2 regions of the Paenibacillus sp. FSL P4-0184 genome follow, and region 1 is predicted to be linked to the other one. Evidence: riboswitches for the same ligand, from Rfam matches in the RefSeq annotation. Region 1 holds a riboswitch; the other holds the start of a gene.
The links. Region 1 has a riboswitch for S-adenosylmethionine ahead of metA (homoserine O-acetyltransferase MetA). Riboswitches for the same ligand answer to the same signal wherever they lie in the genome.
Positions count from the first base shown of each region.

Region 1 (7,530 bases):
CGTGTAATGCTTGTAGATGGAATGGCTCTGCTGTTCCGGGCCTTTTATGCGACCTCTTATGGAGGATATATTCGCAAGACAAAAGCTGGATTGCCGACGAATGCGGTGTATGGTTTTTTGCAGTATTTTTTCGATGCAGTAAGCACATTTGAGCCTTCTCACGTCGTATGCTGCTGGGATATGGGCAAAGGAACGTTCCGCACCGAGAAATACGATGGGTACAAATCGAATCGGATTGAAGCCCCGTTAGAGCTGATTCCACAGTTCGATCTAGTAAAAGATGTAGTAGCTGAGCTTGGGGTGCCGAACATTGGACTTGCAGGTTATGAAGCGGATGATTGCATTGGTACGCTGGCTTCTTGTTACAGTGAAAACTCTGAGGTATATATTTTGACGGGTGACCATGATATGCTTCAGCTCATTGATGAGAATGTTAAGGTCGTCATTATGAAAAAGGGACGCTCTAACTATAAAGTGTATGACCTTGCAGAATTGCTGGAGGAAAAGGGGCTAACCCCTAGACAAGTGATTGACCTGAAAGGCTTTATGGGGGATACCAGTGATAATTATCCCGGCGTAAAAGGGATTGGTGAGAAGACTGCGCTGAAACTGCTGACCGAATACAGAACAGTTGAAGGTGTAATTGAGAATCTGCATCTGCTCCCTAAAGGTGTGCGTACCAAAATCGAAGCAGATCTGGATATGCTGCATCTATCGCGAGAGTTAGCGGAAATCCGTTGCGATGTACCAGTGGTCTGCGAGCTGACGGAAGCCTTGTGGCAACTACAGCGGGAAACAGCTGCGCGCAAATTTCAGGAGCTAGAGTTCGGCAGCTTGATGCATTTGATTGCTGAGGTGCAGGACGAACGGGGAATTGTACAGATTGAGTTAGGCGATTTGGGTTAAGATCAGACACCCTTCATGCAAAGATGCATGGAGGGTGTTTTGTTAAACTATAAGAACGTATAAGTTTCACACTATACATTGTCCTTATCTTTCTCTCTTAAACGCTACCGTCCTTATAAGGACGCCAAAGGCATTTATACATGTTGTGATAGCGCTTCATTCGACGTATAATTAGGGCTGGTGATTGCTTTTTTTAATGATATTATTTATTTGTGTATGGGTAGCGTTTCAACTTCTAACTAGAGAAAGGGAGATAATTGCTGTGAAGCTATTGGGAGCGATTGAAGCAGGCGGAACAAAATTTGTATGTGGGATTGGTTATGAGGACGGTACCATTGTTGACCGAGTTAGCTTTCCGACAACAACACCGGAAGAAACGATGGGACTAGTAATAGACTATTTTAAAGAGAAAAATGTAGAAGCATTCGGAATCGGATCTTTTGGACCAATTGATCCCGTACTGGACAGCCCTACTTATGGTTACATAACAACGACACCAAAACCTCACTGGGGACAATATAATCTGGTAGGCACAATGGCTGAGCAATTTAACGTTCCGATCGGCTTTGACACGGATGTGAATGGTGCAGCGCTTGCGGAGAGTAAATGGGGAGCAGCTAAAGGTCTGGACAGCTGTCTTTATATTACGGTTGGGACAGGCATTGGAGCAGGAGCGGTTGTTGGCGGCCAGATGGTCCATGGATTGTCACATCCTGAGATGGGACATATTCTAGTTCGTAGACATCCAGAGGATACGTTTGAGGGTTACTGTCCTTATCATGGCGATTGTCTTGAAGGATTAGCCGCAGGTCCGGGGATCGGCAAACGCTGGGGACAACCGGCAGGAGAGCTACCAGTGGACCATCCGGCATGGGAAATGGAAGCTCACTATCTTGCACATGCACTCATGAACTATGTGCTGATTCTGTCTCCTCAAAAAATCGTAATGGGCGGTGGTGTTATGAAGCAAAGCCACCTATTCCCGCTGATTCGCACTAAGCTGCAAGAGTTATTGAGCGGATATGTTCAACATCCATCGCTTAATGTCGACATCGATAATTATGTTGTCTCACCAGGTCTTGGAGACAATGCAGGGCTTGCTGGAGCGATTGGATTGGCTACATTAGCTCTAGCTAGAAACTAGTATAAAAAGACATTGACTGTTCGGTAATATATGGTATTCTAGGATCTAACAGTATAGCATTTAATGAGGGAGCACCTCTTTCGCGTTTATCGTGAGAGAGGTGCTTTTTTGCGTTCGGGGTCTGATTGAGAAAGGATTTGTTCGCTCCGAAGGAGGCTCTTCCCGGAAGGTTATTGTGCTTGCTGTAATGTTGAGAAAGGTAGGGATGAATATGCAAATTGTGTTTATGAACCGTTTATCCAGAATATCTGGAGTGGATCAAGAGGTGTACGCCCAGCTGTGGATTGGAGAGGAAGAGGGGATCTGGAGTTTGGGCTGGCGTGATTTTTCAGGAGGGGATAATTACATTGAGAATTTGTGGTATGAAGGTGGTTCATGGAATGAGATGCTCTGTGTATACAGGCATGAGCTAGCAGTGAAGATGGGAGATGGCTATCGACCCTTAATCGATGGGATATTCCACGAGGAGGATAGTCTTACTGGACGTAATCAGGAGCAGCTGAAGCTTCAATATTACAGCGAACATTATGGGAATGAAGCCATTTATGAAGAGTTATGTGCTTGGCGCCGTGGTAAGGCTTCGAGTGAACGGAAGGCGCCCTATATTCTCGCCAGTAATCGACTGTTGCGCTTGTTAAGTACATTTCTACCGCATACGCCAGAGGAACTGATGCAAATTCCGGGTGTGGGAGAAGGCAAGATAGCGCAGTTTGGGGCTGATTGGCTGGCTATAACTACTGCGGTGGCAAGGGAACATGCCTTCCCTCTAAATTGGGTGCATGAAGTAATTGAAGAGGAGTCTTTCGTATCTTGGCTTTATAAACAGAAAGAAGTCAAATATAAGAAGCAGCTAGAACGACTGCGCTTGCGGAGGATTTTGCTACAGGGGATCGAGAATGGGTTGGGCTTGGAACAGCTTAAGGTGAATAGTGGAGTGAACCGGCGTGAACTGATTGAAGCGGTAGAGGAGCTAGAAAGAGAAGGTTATTCTGTCGAGAAGCTGATCCATGTAGAGCTTGGCAATATGCCGCAGAATGAGCAGGATGCGATATGGAATGCCTATGTGGAGCTCGGGGATCTTTTCCTAAAACCGGTGTTACATAAGGTGTATGGTGACGATTTTTCTGCTGCTGAAGGATTGGATATTTATTATGAGCGTCTGCGATTGATACGCATCCGTTTCCGTCGAGAGCAAACGCATAAAGTGGGCATGGCGACCAGCTTTTAAATTTGCGCATACCAAAAAGACGAAGGCTTCCTTATACCTTACGGTTACAGGGCCTTCGTCTTGCTTATTCGTCCGGTTCGTTTCATAGCCATTCCTTCTTGCGGAAAACATACAGCATCCCACAGCCTAACGTCAACATAACGCCTATAACGCCATAATAGCCATATTTCGTATGAAGCTCGGGCATATGATCAAAGTTCATACCGTAGATTCCGGTAATTACGGTCAAGGGCATGAATATTGTTGTGATCGCAGTAAATACTCTCATAATTTCATTCGCGCGGTTGGCGATACTGGATTGGTATGCCTCTCGTAAGTTGCCCATGAGATCGCGATACGTCTCAAAGGTTTCAGATATTTTAACCGCATTTTCATAAATGTCGCTAAAATATTTCTGCAGCTGATCATCAATCAGACGGAGGTCTTTTTTATTTAGGGTATTGATCACTTCTTTTTGTGGCCCCAGCATTTTCTTCAACCATAGAATTTCACTTCGCAGACCGATAATTTCACTGAGATGTGACTTCTTGGTATGCATGAGGATATCTTCTTCCAACTTCTCAATCCGAGCTTCAATTCGGTCGCCGACGGAGAAATAGTTATCAACGACAAGGTCAATTAGCAAGTAAAGGAACATATCCGGTTCACTTACTTCTTGCTCCCAGAGCATAGGCTTCAGGATTCGTAGTTCATTGATCTTTTGTTTCGTGACAGTGATGATGTAATGTCTTCCAAGGAATACATTGAGCGCCCGTAGGAAAATTTCTTCATCGTCAAAGCGGATGCTATTTACAACTATAAAGTAGTGACTTTCGTATATTTCGATCTTTGGACGCTGATCCTCTTCGCTAAGGCAATCCTCAACAGCAAGATCATGTAGGTTGAACAAGGGCTGAAGCAGCTCCAAATCCTCAACATCGGCGTCAATCCAATAGAACCCTTCCGTTGGGGGTGTTAGTGTTTCATCAATTTCATCAATAGGTGTAAAAACCCCTGCATTTACCAGCCGGATTTTCATCTGATTTCACTCCTCCTATCCCCAGGTCTTCACTAGGGACTGCTAAATTAAGCACAGAGAAAAAAATCAGCTTGGCCGGCTGTACAATCAATACATAGGGCCAAATGACGTTTCGAGGGCATGAAGAAGAACTGCTCCCGCCGCCGGCAAGCTGATGATTATCCTGTGTGGTTGCTCATTCTGTACACATATTTGCGAGCTCGGGTCGCCTTCCATCCTTCTTCTCACCTCTTCTTTTCGTTCAGGTATGAAATACTTGTCTAGTATAACAACGGAGTATGCCTCTTTCAAGCAAATTTATTGTGATTTTGAGGCTTCTTCAGCATTGTATGGACTTGACGAAAAGGAGGTTCATGATTTAAAGTGAATTTTAAAGTAATTTAATTGAATACAGCTAAATCTTATCAAGAGCAGGTGGAGGGACTAGCCCTATGAAACCCGGCAACCGGCGTGTAAACGCACGGTGCTAATTCTTGCGGAATTTCTGCAGATGTCTAATCGTCTTCAGGAACATTCTGGCAGATGAGAGAGGCGCATATGACTGTAGATATGACCTTTCTCGATTTCCGAGGAAGGTCTTTTTATTGTTCAGCAAGCCGCAGTGCGGCAAAACAACTAAATTCAGCTAAGGAGTGGAAAGACAATGCCAATTAAAATTCCCGACAGTTTACCGGCGAAAGAAGTACTATCCGGAGAAAATATTTTTGTGATGGACGAAAGTCAGGCTTTCCATCAGGATATCCGTCCACTACGGATTGCTATTCTGAACCTCATGCCGACTAAAGAGACGACAGAGACTCAATTGCTGCGTTTAATTGGAAATTCGCCACTACAAGTTGATGTTACTTTATTGCATCCGCGTTCCCATATTTCCAAGAATACTTCTGCTGAACATTTGAAGAGCTTTTACAAAACCTTTGACGAGATCAGCCACCGCCGTTTGGATGGTTTAATCGTTACAGGTGCTCCTGTAGAACAAATGGAGTTCGAGGAAGTATCGTATTGGGAAGAACTGAAAGAGATTTTTGAATGGAGCAAGGACAATGTGACTTCAACCATGCATATTTGTTGGGCGGCACAGGCAGGCTTATATCATCATTTTGGTGTTCGTAAAGTGGCATTGCCTGAGAAATGCTTTGGCGTCTTCGCTCATACGATTAATCAAAATAACATTAAACTGTTGCGCGGCTTTGACGAGGTATTCCATGTACCACACTCTCGTCATACTGATGTCTCCCGTGAAGATATTGAGAATAACCCAGATCTGCAGATTCTAGCGGAATCCGAAGAAGCTGGTATGTACCTAGTGGCTACAAACGACGGTAAACAAATATTTGTGACCGGACATTCCGAATATGATCCTCTATCCTTGAAATGGGAATATGACCGTGATGTGTCTAGAGGGATGGAGATGGCTTTGCCGAAACATTACTTCCCTAAAGATGATCCAGAACGTACACCTCCAGCAGTGTGGCGTGCGCATGCCAATTTATTATTCTCTAACTGGCTCAATTACTATGTATATCAAGAAACGCCTTATGATATCGACCCGATTGTTTATTAATAATAGCGCTACAATATAAATTAGGAGGCATTAATCATGGATGACAAACTTAGGATTGAAAGTAGACTGGCTCAAATAGGTTCTCAAGAAGATCCTGCCACAGGAGCGATTAATTTTCCGATTTATAATGCAACAGCATTTCGTCATCCAAAACTCGGTCAGAGCACAGGGTTTGATTATAGCCGCACCAAGAGTCCGACCCGTTCAGTGCTTGAGAATGCAGCTGCGGAACTGGAATCTGGAGATGCAGGATTTGCTTGTAGCTCAGGGATGGCAGCGATACAAACGGTTCTTACCTTGTTCGCTCAAGGCGATCATCTGATCGTTTCGCTGGATCTTTACGGCGGTACCTATCGTTTGTTGGAACGGATTATGTCCAAGTTTGGAATCACTGCTTCTTATGTAGACACGAATGATTTGGATGCACTGGAAGCTTCGCGTCGTCCAAATACGAAAGCTGTATTTATTGAAACGCCAACGAACCCACTTATGATGATCACGGATATTGAAGCCGTGTGCACTTGGGCACGTCACCATGGGTTACTTAGCATTGTAGATAATACGCTGCTGACTCCATTCTTCCAACGGCCTATAGAATTAGGTGCGGATATTGTAGTTCATAGCGCTACTAAGTATTTGGGTGGTCATAATGATGTACTGGCAGGCCTGATTGTATCCAAGGGTGTAGAATTATCAGCTGAACTAGCTATTCTACATAACTCTATTGGCGCCGTGCTCGGACCAACAGACAGTTATCAGTTGATGAGAGGCTTGAAGACATTGGCGCTGCGTATGGAGCGTCACGAAAGCAATGCACTAGCGATCGCTCACTACTTATTAGAGCATCCAGCGATTGCGGAAGTGTTCCATCCAGGATTGCCTGATCATCCAGGACATGAAATCCAGAATCGCCAATCTTCAGGCAATACCGGTATTTTTTCTTTCAAATTAAAAGATGCCAGATACGTAGAGCCGCTTCTTCGCCATATTCGTCTTATTGCATTCGCAGAAAGCTTGGGCGGCGTAGAGTCACTTATGACTTATCCGGCTGTACAAACACATGCTGATATTCCTGTGGAGATTCGAAATGCTGTGGGTGTAGATGATCGTTTGCTGCGCTTCTCCGTCGGTATTGAACATGCAGAGGATTTGATTGCTGATCTTGGCCAAGCACTAGAAGCCGCTAGGGCAGAAATTGAGTCCAAGTAACAGGAAGAAATGTTCAATCGAGTGTTAGTGGAGAAATAGAGTATAACTAGCAGTATCGCTTAGTGCGATGCTGCTTTTCTTCTGGATAGGAATTTGCGAAGAATGTAAAAGCATTTTTCAAGCTGTTCAGATTGTGATACGATGAGGAAATGAACTGTTCAATTGTATGAGAAAGGGTTGTCATCTTGAAAAAGAGACAACGTTTTTTCTTCCTGTAATTTTGTGATTCTACCATACCCCTAAGGGTTTAGAAGGAGGATGCGAACGATGAGTGCGATAGATCTTATTTTGGACAAAGCCCTACGGGGTGAACGTCTCCAATTGGAAGATACCATCCGACTGTTCGAGAGCAACGAAATTGAGAAAATGGGTGCAGCTGCAAACACCATAATGGAACGCTGGCATCCAGACCCGATGGCCACGTTTGTAATTGGTCGTAATATTAACTATACGAATGTATG
Region 1 is NZ_JBBORN010000001.1:249,817-257,346, reverse strand. Features, by position in the region: gene MKY52_RS01060 (5'-3' exonuclease) at 1-906, shown strand, start outside; gene MKY52_RS01055 (ROK family protein) at 1,169-2,050, shown strand; gene MKY52_RS01050 (HRDC domain-containing protein) at 2,262-3,278, shown strand; gene corA (magnesium/cobalt transporter CorA) at 3,361-4,296, opposite strand; SAM riboswitch class I at 4,695-4,825, shown strand; gene metA (homoserine O-acetyltransferase MetA) at 4,940-5,860, shown strand; gene MKY52_RS01035 (aminotransferase class I/II-fold pyridoxal phosphate-dependent enzyme) at 5,897-7,069, shown strand; gene mqnC (cyclic dehypoxanthinyl futalosine synthase) at 7,337-7,530, shown strand, end outside.

Region 2 (7,530 bases), 2.9 Mb from region 1:
CGCACTTTAGGATAAACCTAAGGGCTGCTCTTTTCCGTTATAAATACGAAAAAGAGCAGCCCTTTATTTTCCACAAAAAGCACTAATCAAGGTCCATATTAAACCAAGCCTCTAGCTCTTTGATTTTAGTATCAATTTTCTTTTCTAGCTCGTCAACAGTATCTGCTGCAACGATGTCCCCTTCAACCATGGCAAACGGGGTTAAATAACATTCCCCACAATTGTTCAGGCATCCGTATTCGATCACATCGTAATCTGGATTTTCCTCCAGCTTATGCATTAGCTTGTCTGTTCCGTGACCCATGTTACTGGCACAAAATTCAATAATTGGTCTCATGATGATCTCCCTATTCCGCCTAACCATTTTATTTTTTAACTTTTTGTACTATAATGAACTTACGAAAGGAGTGATTGAGAAATGAGTGAGAATGCACAAAGCACCGAAATGTATGATGAAGTATTGGAAGTGCTGGATAAGCTTCGTCCGTTCCTGCAACGCGATGGCGGCGACGTTGAACTGGTCGATGTAGAAGACGGCATCGTTAAGTTGAAACTTATGGGTGCCTGCGGCAGCTGCCCAAGCTCCACGATCACCTTGAAAGCCGGGATTGAACGCGCCCTTCTTGAAGAAGTAGAAGGCGTACAAGAAGTTATGCAAGTATTCTAATCCCATTCAATATCATTCCCGATCCTCCTCTTCAGGAGATCGGGATTTTCTTATTATAGAGGATTTACACTTCCCCTACAACATACAGCATAAAACCCGCATGCCATTAGGCAGCGGGTTTTATGCTGTATTAGAGATTAAGTCAGCTTTCTGTCTTAAAATGCTGGAATGATCGAGCCTTTGTACTGTTCTTCAATAAAAGCTTTAGCTTCTGGAGAATTCAGTGCAGCGGCAAGCTTTTTGATTGCATCAGATTCTTTATTGTCAGGACGAGCTACAAGGATGTTAGCATAAGGGGAATCCGTACCCTCAATGAACAAAGCATCTTTAGTAGGAACTAGGTTAGCTTCCAAAGCATAGTTAGTGTTAATCAAGGCAAGATCTACCTCATCCAATTGACGACCTAACATTGCTGCATCTAGCTCGATGATTTTAAGGTTTTTCTTATTTTCAGTGATATCTGCTTGGGTAGATGTGATGTTGGTATCATCTTTCAAAGAAATCAGTCCATTTTTGGCAAGCAGGATCAGTGCACGACCACCGTTTGTAGCATCATTCGGGATGGCAACTTTCGCACCATCAGCCAGCTCGTCGATGGATTTGATTTTTTTGGAATAAGCACCAAAAGGTTCAACGTGAACGGCTGTAACAGAAACTAGATCCGAACCGTTCTTTTGATTCTGGTCATCCAGGTAAGGTTGATGTTGGAAGAAGTTAGCATCCAGATTCTTCTCTGAAAGCTGAACATTTGGTTGAACATAGTCAGTGAATTCTTTGATTTCTAATGTAATTCCTTGCGCTTCAAGCAATGGGGCAATAGCTTTTAGGATCTCAGCGTGTGGAACAGGTGAAGCACCAACCACCAATTTTACAGGTTCTGCGGAAGACTCAGTTGCAGCACCATCTTTTGGTGCATTAGTAGCAGCCGATTTAGAAGCATTATTGTTATTGCCGCAAGCAGCCAGCACCACAACCAGTGTCAGACTAAAAAAAGTAAGTAGTAATTTTTTCATTTTAAATCCCCCTCTTATCCTTGGTATTTGTATGAATAAGGCTATATATGGACGTACCTTATTTCCGTGTGAAATGTCGTACTAGTCGATCACCGGCCATTTGTAGCAATTGCACCAGTATGACCATCAAGACTACAGAGATAATCATAACTTCCTTCTCATACCGGTAATATCCGTAACGAATCGCTAGATCCCCTAGCCCGCCGCCGCCTACCATCCCGGACATTGCCGTATAGGAGACCAGTGTAACCAGTGTGATCGTAACCCCAGCGAGCAGACCTGGACGAGCCTCTGGCAAAAGAACACGCATAACGATCTGATTCGTGGATGCTCCCATCCCTTGCGCCGCTTCGATTACTCCACGATCCACTTCTCTTAATGCCGTTTCCACCAAGCGAGCAAAGAATGGAGCTGCACCAATCACGAGTGGTGGAATCGTACCGAGTACTCCGATGGAAGTTCCAACAACGGCTTTGCTAAATGGAATTAATGCTACCATCAAAATGATAAACGGTACCGAACGTAGGATGTTTACAACGAACGATAAGACCGAGTAAATTACTCTGATTACTATACTATTCGATCTTCCCCATAAATACAATAGAATTCCGAGTGGTAAACCAAGAATAATTGTGAACAATCCAGAGAATATTAACATTTGCAAGGTAGCAACTGTAGCATCCATCATTTCTTGCCAGTTTAAGTCTGCGAAATTCATTACGAAATCACCTCCACTTCAAGGCCTTGAGCGGTTAGTTCGGCTATCGTCACAGAGATCGCTTCAGCTGGACCTTCGAACCGAACAATCATTTGTCCATAAGGTACGTCTTTTATCGTTGAGATGGTACCATGCAGAATGGCGAAGCTAACACCTGTCTCACGTACTACATTGGAAAGTGCAGAGCCGTAGGTCTTCTCTCCGAAAAAAGTAATTTTGACGGCCTGAGAGTTGTCCCCAGCAGCAGCGTCAAGCGCCGTACGAAGGGGGCCCTCATTCTGTGATTCACTGCGAATGAAATCGCGAGTGACCTCATGCTGCGGCTTCAGGAATACCTCCGTGACTTTACCTTGCTCAACGATACCACCACCATGAATGACCGCAACACGGTCGCAGATGCTCTGAATCACGTGCATTTCGTGAGTGATCAGCACAATGGTCAGATGGAATCGTTTATTAATATCGAGCAATAGCTTAAGAATAGAGTCTGTCGTTTGTGGGTCAAGCGCAGAGGTTGCTTCGTCACACAGCAGCACATCAGGGTCGCTGGCAAGTGCCCGTGCGATGCCGACCCGCTGCTTTTGTCCTCCTGATAATTGGGAGGGATATTTATCCCTGTGTTCTTCAAGCCCCACTAAGGCAAGCAAATCTTTCACTTTAGTATCAATATCTGCTCTCGAGGTGCCTGTGAGTCGCAGAGGAAAAGCAATGTTATCGTACACCGTCGCAGAAGATAGCAGATTGAAATGTTGAAAAATCATCCCAATTTTGCGTCGCTGTTCCTGCAGCTGACCTTGAGTAAGCTTAGTTAGTTCAATGCCATCTACCCAAACTTCCCCTTCTGTCGGACGCTCCAACAGATTAATGCAACGGATCAATGTGCTTTTTCCCGCTCCAGAATGGCCAATAACTCCGAATATTTCACCTTTCTCGATAGACAAATTCAATCCGGAAAGTGCTGTAGCCGCATGGCTGCCTTTTCCATATACCTTTGTTATTCCTTTTAGATTAATCAACGCTCGTCGCCCCCTTTATAATTCACTTATTCCATACAAAAAAACCTCCGACGATCGATGCAGATCGCAAGAGGCTCTGTGTGTTTATTTAGACAATGCCTTCTCATCTGCCAACGACCACAAACCTTGCGTCATTGTAGGAATTAGCACCATGACATTTGTACATAACGCTAATCGCGCTGTATACAAATCGGTTGCCGGGCTTCATCGGGCCTATCCCTCCGCCACTCTCGATAAGATATAGAGTATGAAATTTTATGTTTGAATTCGTACAGACTTTAATGCAAGCATAAGTATAGTAAGTTTCTTGTTTTTTGTCAAAAGGAAATATCTTGAACGCTAGGATTGTACACGCTTTGCCTTGCTTATTTCCTTACGCAGCTGTTCATTGCTGTAGCTGAATGCCGCGATTAATGTTTTACAGTTCATTTCAAGGGACTGCTTTAAATCCTCAAGATGGCTATCTAAATCCTCAAGCTGAATTTTGTCATGCAGGCCTTGATGTCGCTGCCATAAATCATCCTGCATTTCGGAATTCATATAATGAATTTCAGCATTTCTACGCTTGCGTAGATTCTCCAGTGGATCACGATAAGAGTTCTTGATCTGTTCCAGTTGATCCGCTAGCGCAGGATGCACATTCAATAACTGAAGTTGACGCAGTACTGTAAAATAAGAAAAGTGCGTTTTTAATTTGGAGGTTTTGAGGTCATAAAAATGATTCAGTACCGTTCCAAGCTTGTCCAGAAGAGAGAACACACGAATAAATCCATCTTTATAAAAATAAACATACCGCGCATAATCGCCTTGTTCCACTGGTGACATATCATCCATATAACCAGCGATTACCGATTTCCGGTAAAAAGCAGCTGCGAACCAGCTTTGCTCCAATTCATCCAATGAGGAGATCAGTCCACGTGTCCAAATCTCCAGCTTGCGGTACTCATGGTCATTATCCTCATGAGCATTCATTTCCTTGCGTAGTAAGGCTGCAAATGTGGCCATGTTCTCCATCGCGTCAGCCAATACACCGCTGTTCTTTCGAGGCGGCTCTCCAAGTATAACCCGCAGCATATCCCAGTCCTCCTAAAGTTTTGTCCAGCACCACGATATACCGATTTCCACTTTATTATTCCGCAGGTAAAGCGACTCTATCCACGGTGGGAACTTTCTACCAAGGGTGTTATAACGGTGTCATTGGATTCGTTGTATTTTTTCAACACCTACATTTCTCGCACGATTCAGCTGCCAGACTCTTACACTCATATAACATAAGACACCAAACAAACTAGCGATCAACAAAATATGAGCCAAAGCGGCAAATATGTACAATCTTTCATTATCTAGTGTGTAAACAACAGCAGCTCCACTAAATACCTGCATCAAGCACAGCAGAACAGCCGCTACGCCAAGAGCTCTTAGCTCTGGGTAATCCTTATGTTTCCAAAAAGCTAAATGTCCAAGCACCGCAGTAAGAATGAATAAGATCAAAGCCGCAATCCGGTGCGTAAAAACAATACCTACTCCCCCGGAAAGCTCGGGAACCCATTCACCGTTACAGAGCGGCCAGCCAGAACATCCACCGCGCGAATCCGTATGACTAACAAAGGCTCCAATATAAACAACAACATAGGAATATAAGGCCGTGAAGCAGGTTAAATTGCGGAAAGCCTTACTGACGGGTTTCTTCTGAAGCTCCATCTTAGGATCGTACTCACCTGCTTCATGTCGCCTTTTAGTTCCTAGAGCCAGCATTAGAGAACTTGAAAAAGCAATCAAGGAAAAGCCCATATGCAGTGCCATTACAGCAGCAGATTGGGATTTAATCACTGCAAGCGCTCCCATACCACCTTGAACAATTACAAACAGCAACGTCATGAATGCATATACTAACAAGTCCCTCCGATTTCGAGCATAACGCCAAAAGGCAATCATCGAGGCAAGTGACAATAACCCTGCCAATCCGCTAAACAAGCGATGGGTGTATTCAATCATCGAACCTACAGTATAGGCCGGAATCAATTTCCCATGACAGAGCGGCCATTCATTTCCGCATTCCAATCCCGATCCAGTCTTCGTTACAACCGCTCCCCCTAGTACAGCGAGGAACATGATAAGGCAAGTAAGATAACTAAGCCATTTCAACTGATTTGTCGACAAAAATATCACCCGCAGTTTTTAGTAATGAAGAAGCATCTTAAAAAACCACCGCTTTTGCTCGAACAGGCGAAAGCGGTGGTTTTCCGGAATTACTGTTGAATGCTTTGATGCACTTGAACCGCTTTATCCAGGAAATTCTCAATTTCCTCGCGGGATTTACGCAATTTATTAACGAATCTAACCAGTTCACGTCCATCGGAATACGCGACAAAGCTTGGAATACCCATAATATTTTGTTCCTGACTAACGTCACCCACAGCATCAACGTCAACCTCAACCAGCGTTAGACGATCTGCATAGGCTTGCTCTACCTCAGGAATAAAAGGATCGATAAATTTACAATCTGAGCACCAGTCCGCCTTGAAGATGGCTACAGTTAATCGAGGAGATTGAATGGCTACCTGAAATTCAGCAGGAGAACTAATTTTGTCCATAGCTTGTTCAGTCCTTTCTTCCATATCTGTCAAATTTCTATTCTTTAAGTGAAGCAAAATGTCATGCAGAAGTCAAACTTATTCTCTCATACGAACACGCGCAGGCTGCAATTTCATCAGCGGATGGAGCAATTTTTGCAATGCACGCGGATAACTGGAGATTTCCTGTTTAGTAAGCACACCCAGTACAATTAGCATGACCAGATAAATAACAACAACTGCGGCCCCTACAACAAGACAAGTGATCAGAAACGCCAGACGTGCAGGCATTAGATCTGTTAACAGAATTCCAGCTTGGTTAAGTCCAAAACCAATACCACCGGACACCAGAACCGCAATTGCGAAGCCACCCCACCGTTTACCCATAATTTCGAAAGGTACAATGGATTTCAGCATCCGTAAGTTAAGAATAGTAATAACTACGAAACAAAGTGCTGTTGCGCCGATAATCCCGTAGATCCCAAATATCTTACTTAGTAAGAAGCTTGCGACTAATTTAACAATAATACCCACTAGCACATAATACATTGAAATGCGTGATTTGCCCATACCGAGCAAGATAGAGTTCGTTGTCATCATGGTGATCTGAAAGATCGTTCCAATCGTAAGCATCGCCACAATTCCGCTTCCGTCCAAGCTGCTGAACAATAACCCGTTTACAGAATAGGCTGCTGCCACAAGTGCCAACACAATTGGCATCCCTGTCAGGATAGAAATCCGCAAAGCAAGTGTAATTTGCTTCTTCAAGTGTCCCTCATCACGACGGGCATAAGCAGCTGAAATGATCGGAATCAGCGAGGTACCTAGCGCAATGGCTAGTACTGGTGGAATTCCGGCCACACTTTGAGCACGCGTGGTTAGTATACCCAAAGCTGCTGTTGCACTCTCTCTACCCATCTGATCGATAAGCAGTGGAACAGCCAAAGAAGTATCAATTACATTCACTACGGGAATCGTAAGTGAAGAGAGTACGATCGGAATTGAAAGTGTGAAAATATCCTTATAAATTCCCCAAATCGGCAATTTTTGAGTGGTATCGTAATTTAATCCTTGCTGCTTATCCTCTCGGCGCAGCTTGATTGCAAAATAAATCATGACACCAAATGCTGCAATACTACCAATTACGCTACCGAAGGAGGCTCCCGCAGCTATAGTTGTATTGTTATACCCCTGCTGTAATAGAATATAAGCTAGTAAAATAGCGACTAGTACGCGAGCGAACTGCTCTACAATCTGTGAAATACCACCAGCCATCATATTGTTGCGCCCTTGAAAATAACCGCGCATCATGGCAATCGCCGGAAAAAGTAAAAGCGCAGGTGCAATAGCCCTAACTGCCATCGCTGATTCAGGTACGTCAGCAATATGTGTCGCATAGAACGGAGCGCCGAAATACAGCAATGCAGTCATAACTACCCCTGCTGCTACCGAAAATATCAATGCTGCATGATACACTTGTCTAGCTTCTTCTGGACGATTCAGAGCGTACCGCTCGGAGACCATCTTACTGAGCGTACTTGGA
Region 2 is NZ_JBBORN010000001.1:3,178,854-3,186,383, reverse strand. Features, by position in the region: gene MKY52_RS13940 (NAD(P)/FAD-dependent oxidoreductase) at 1-15, shown strand, start outside; gene MKY52_RS13935 (YuzB family protein) at 83-337, opposite strand; gene MKY52_RS13930 (NifU family protein) at 419-667, shown strand; gene MKY52_RS13925 (MetQ/NlpA family ABC transporter substrate-binding protein) at 823-1,680, opposite strand; gene MKY52_RS13920 (methionine ABC transporter permease) at 1,739-2,398, opposite strand; gene MKY52_RS13915 (methionine ABC transporter ATP-binding protein) at 2,398-3,414, opposite strand; SAM riboswitch class I at 3,515-3,654, opposite strand; gene MKY52_RS13910 (Cthe_2314 family HEPN domain-containing protein) at 3,754-4,488, opposite strand; gene MKY52_RS13905 (COX15/CtaA family protein) at 4,609-5,574, opposite strand; gene MKY52_RS13900 (thioredoxin family protein) at 5,664-6,008, opposite strand; gene MKY52_RS13895 (putative polysaccharide biosynthesis protein) at 6,087-7,530, opposite strand, start outside.
Region 2: linked by a shared signal. The riboswitch ahead of MKY52_RS13915 (methionine ABC transporter ATP-binding protein) and the one ahead of metA (homoserine O-acetyltransferase MetA) in region 1 are both predicted to bind S-adenosylmethionine.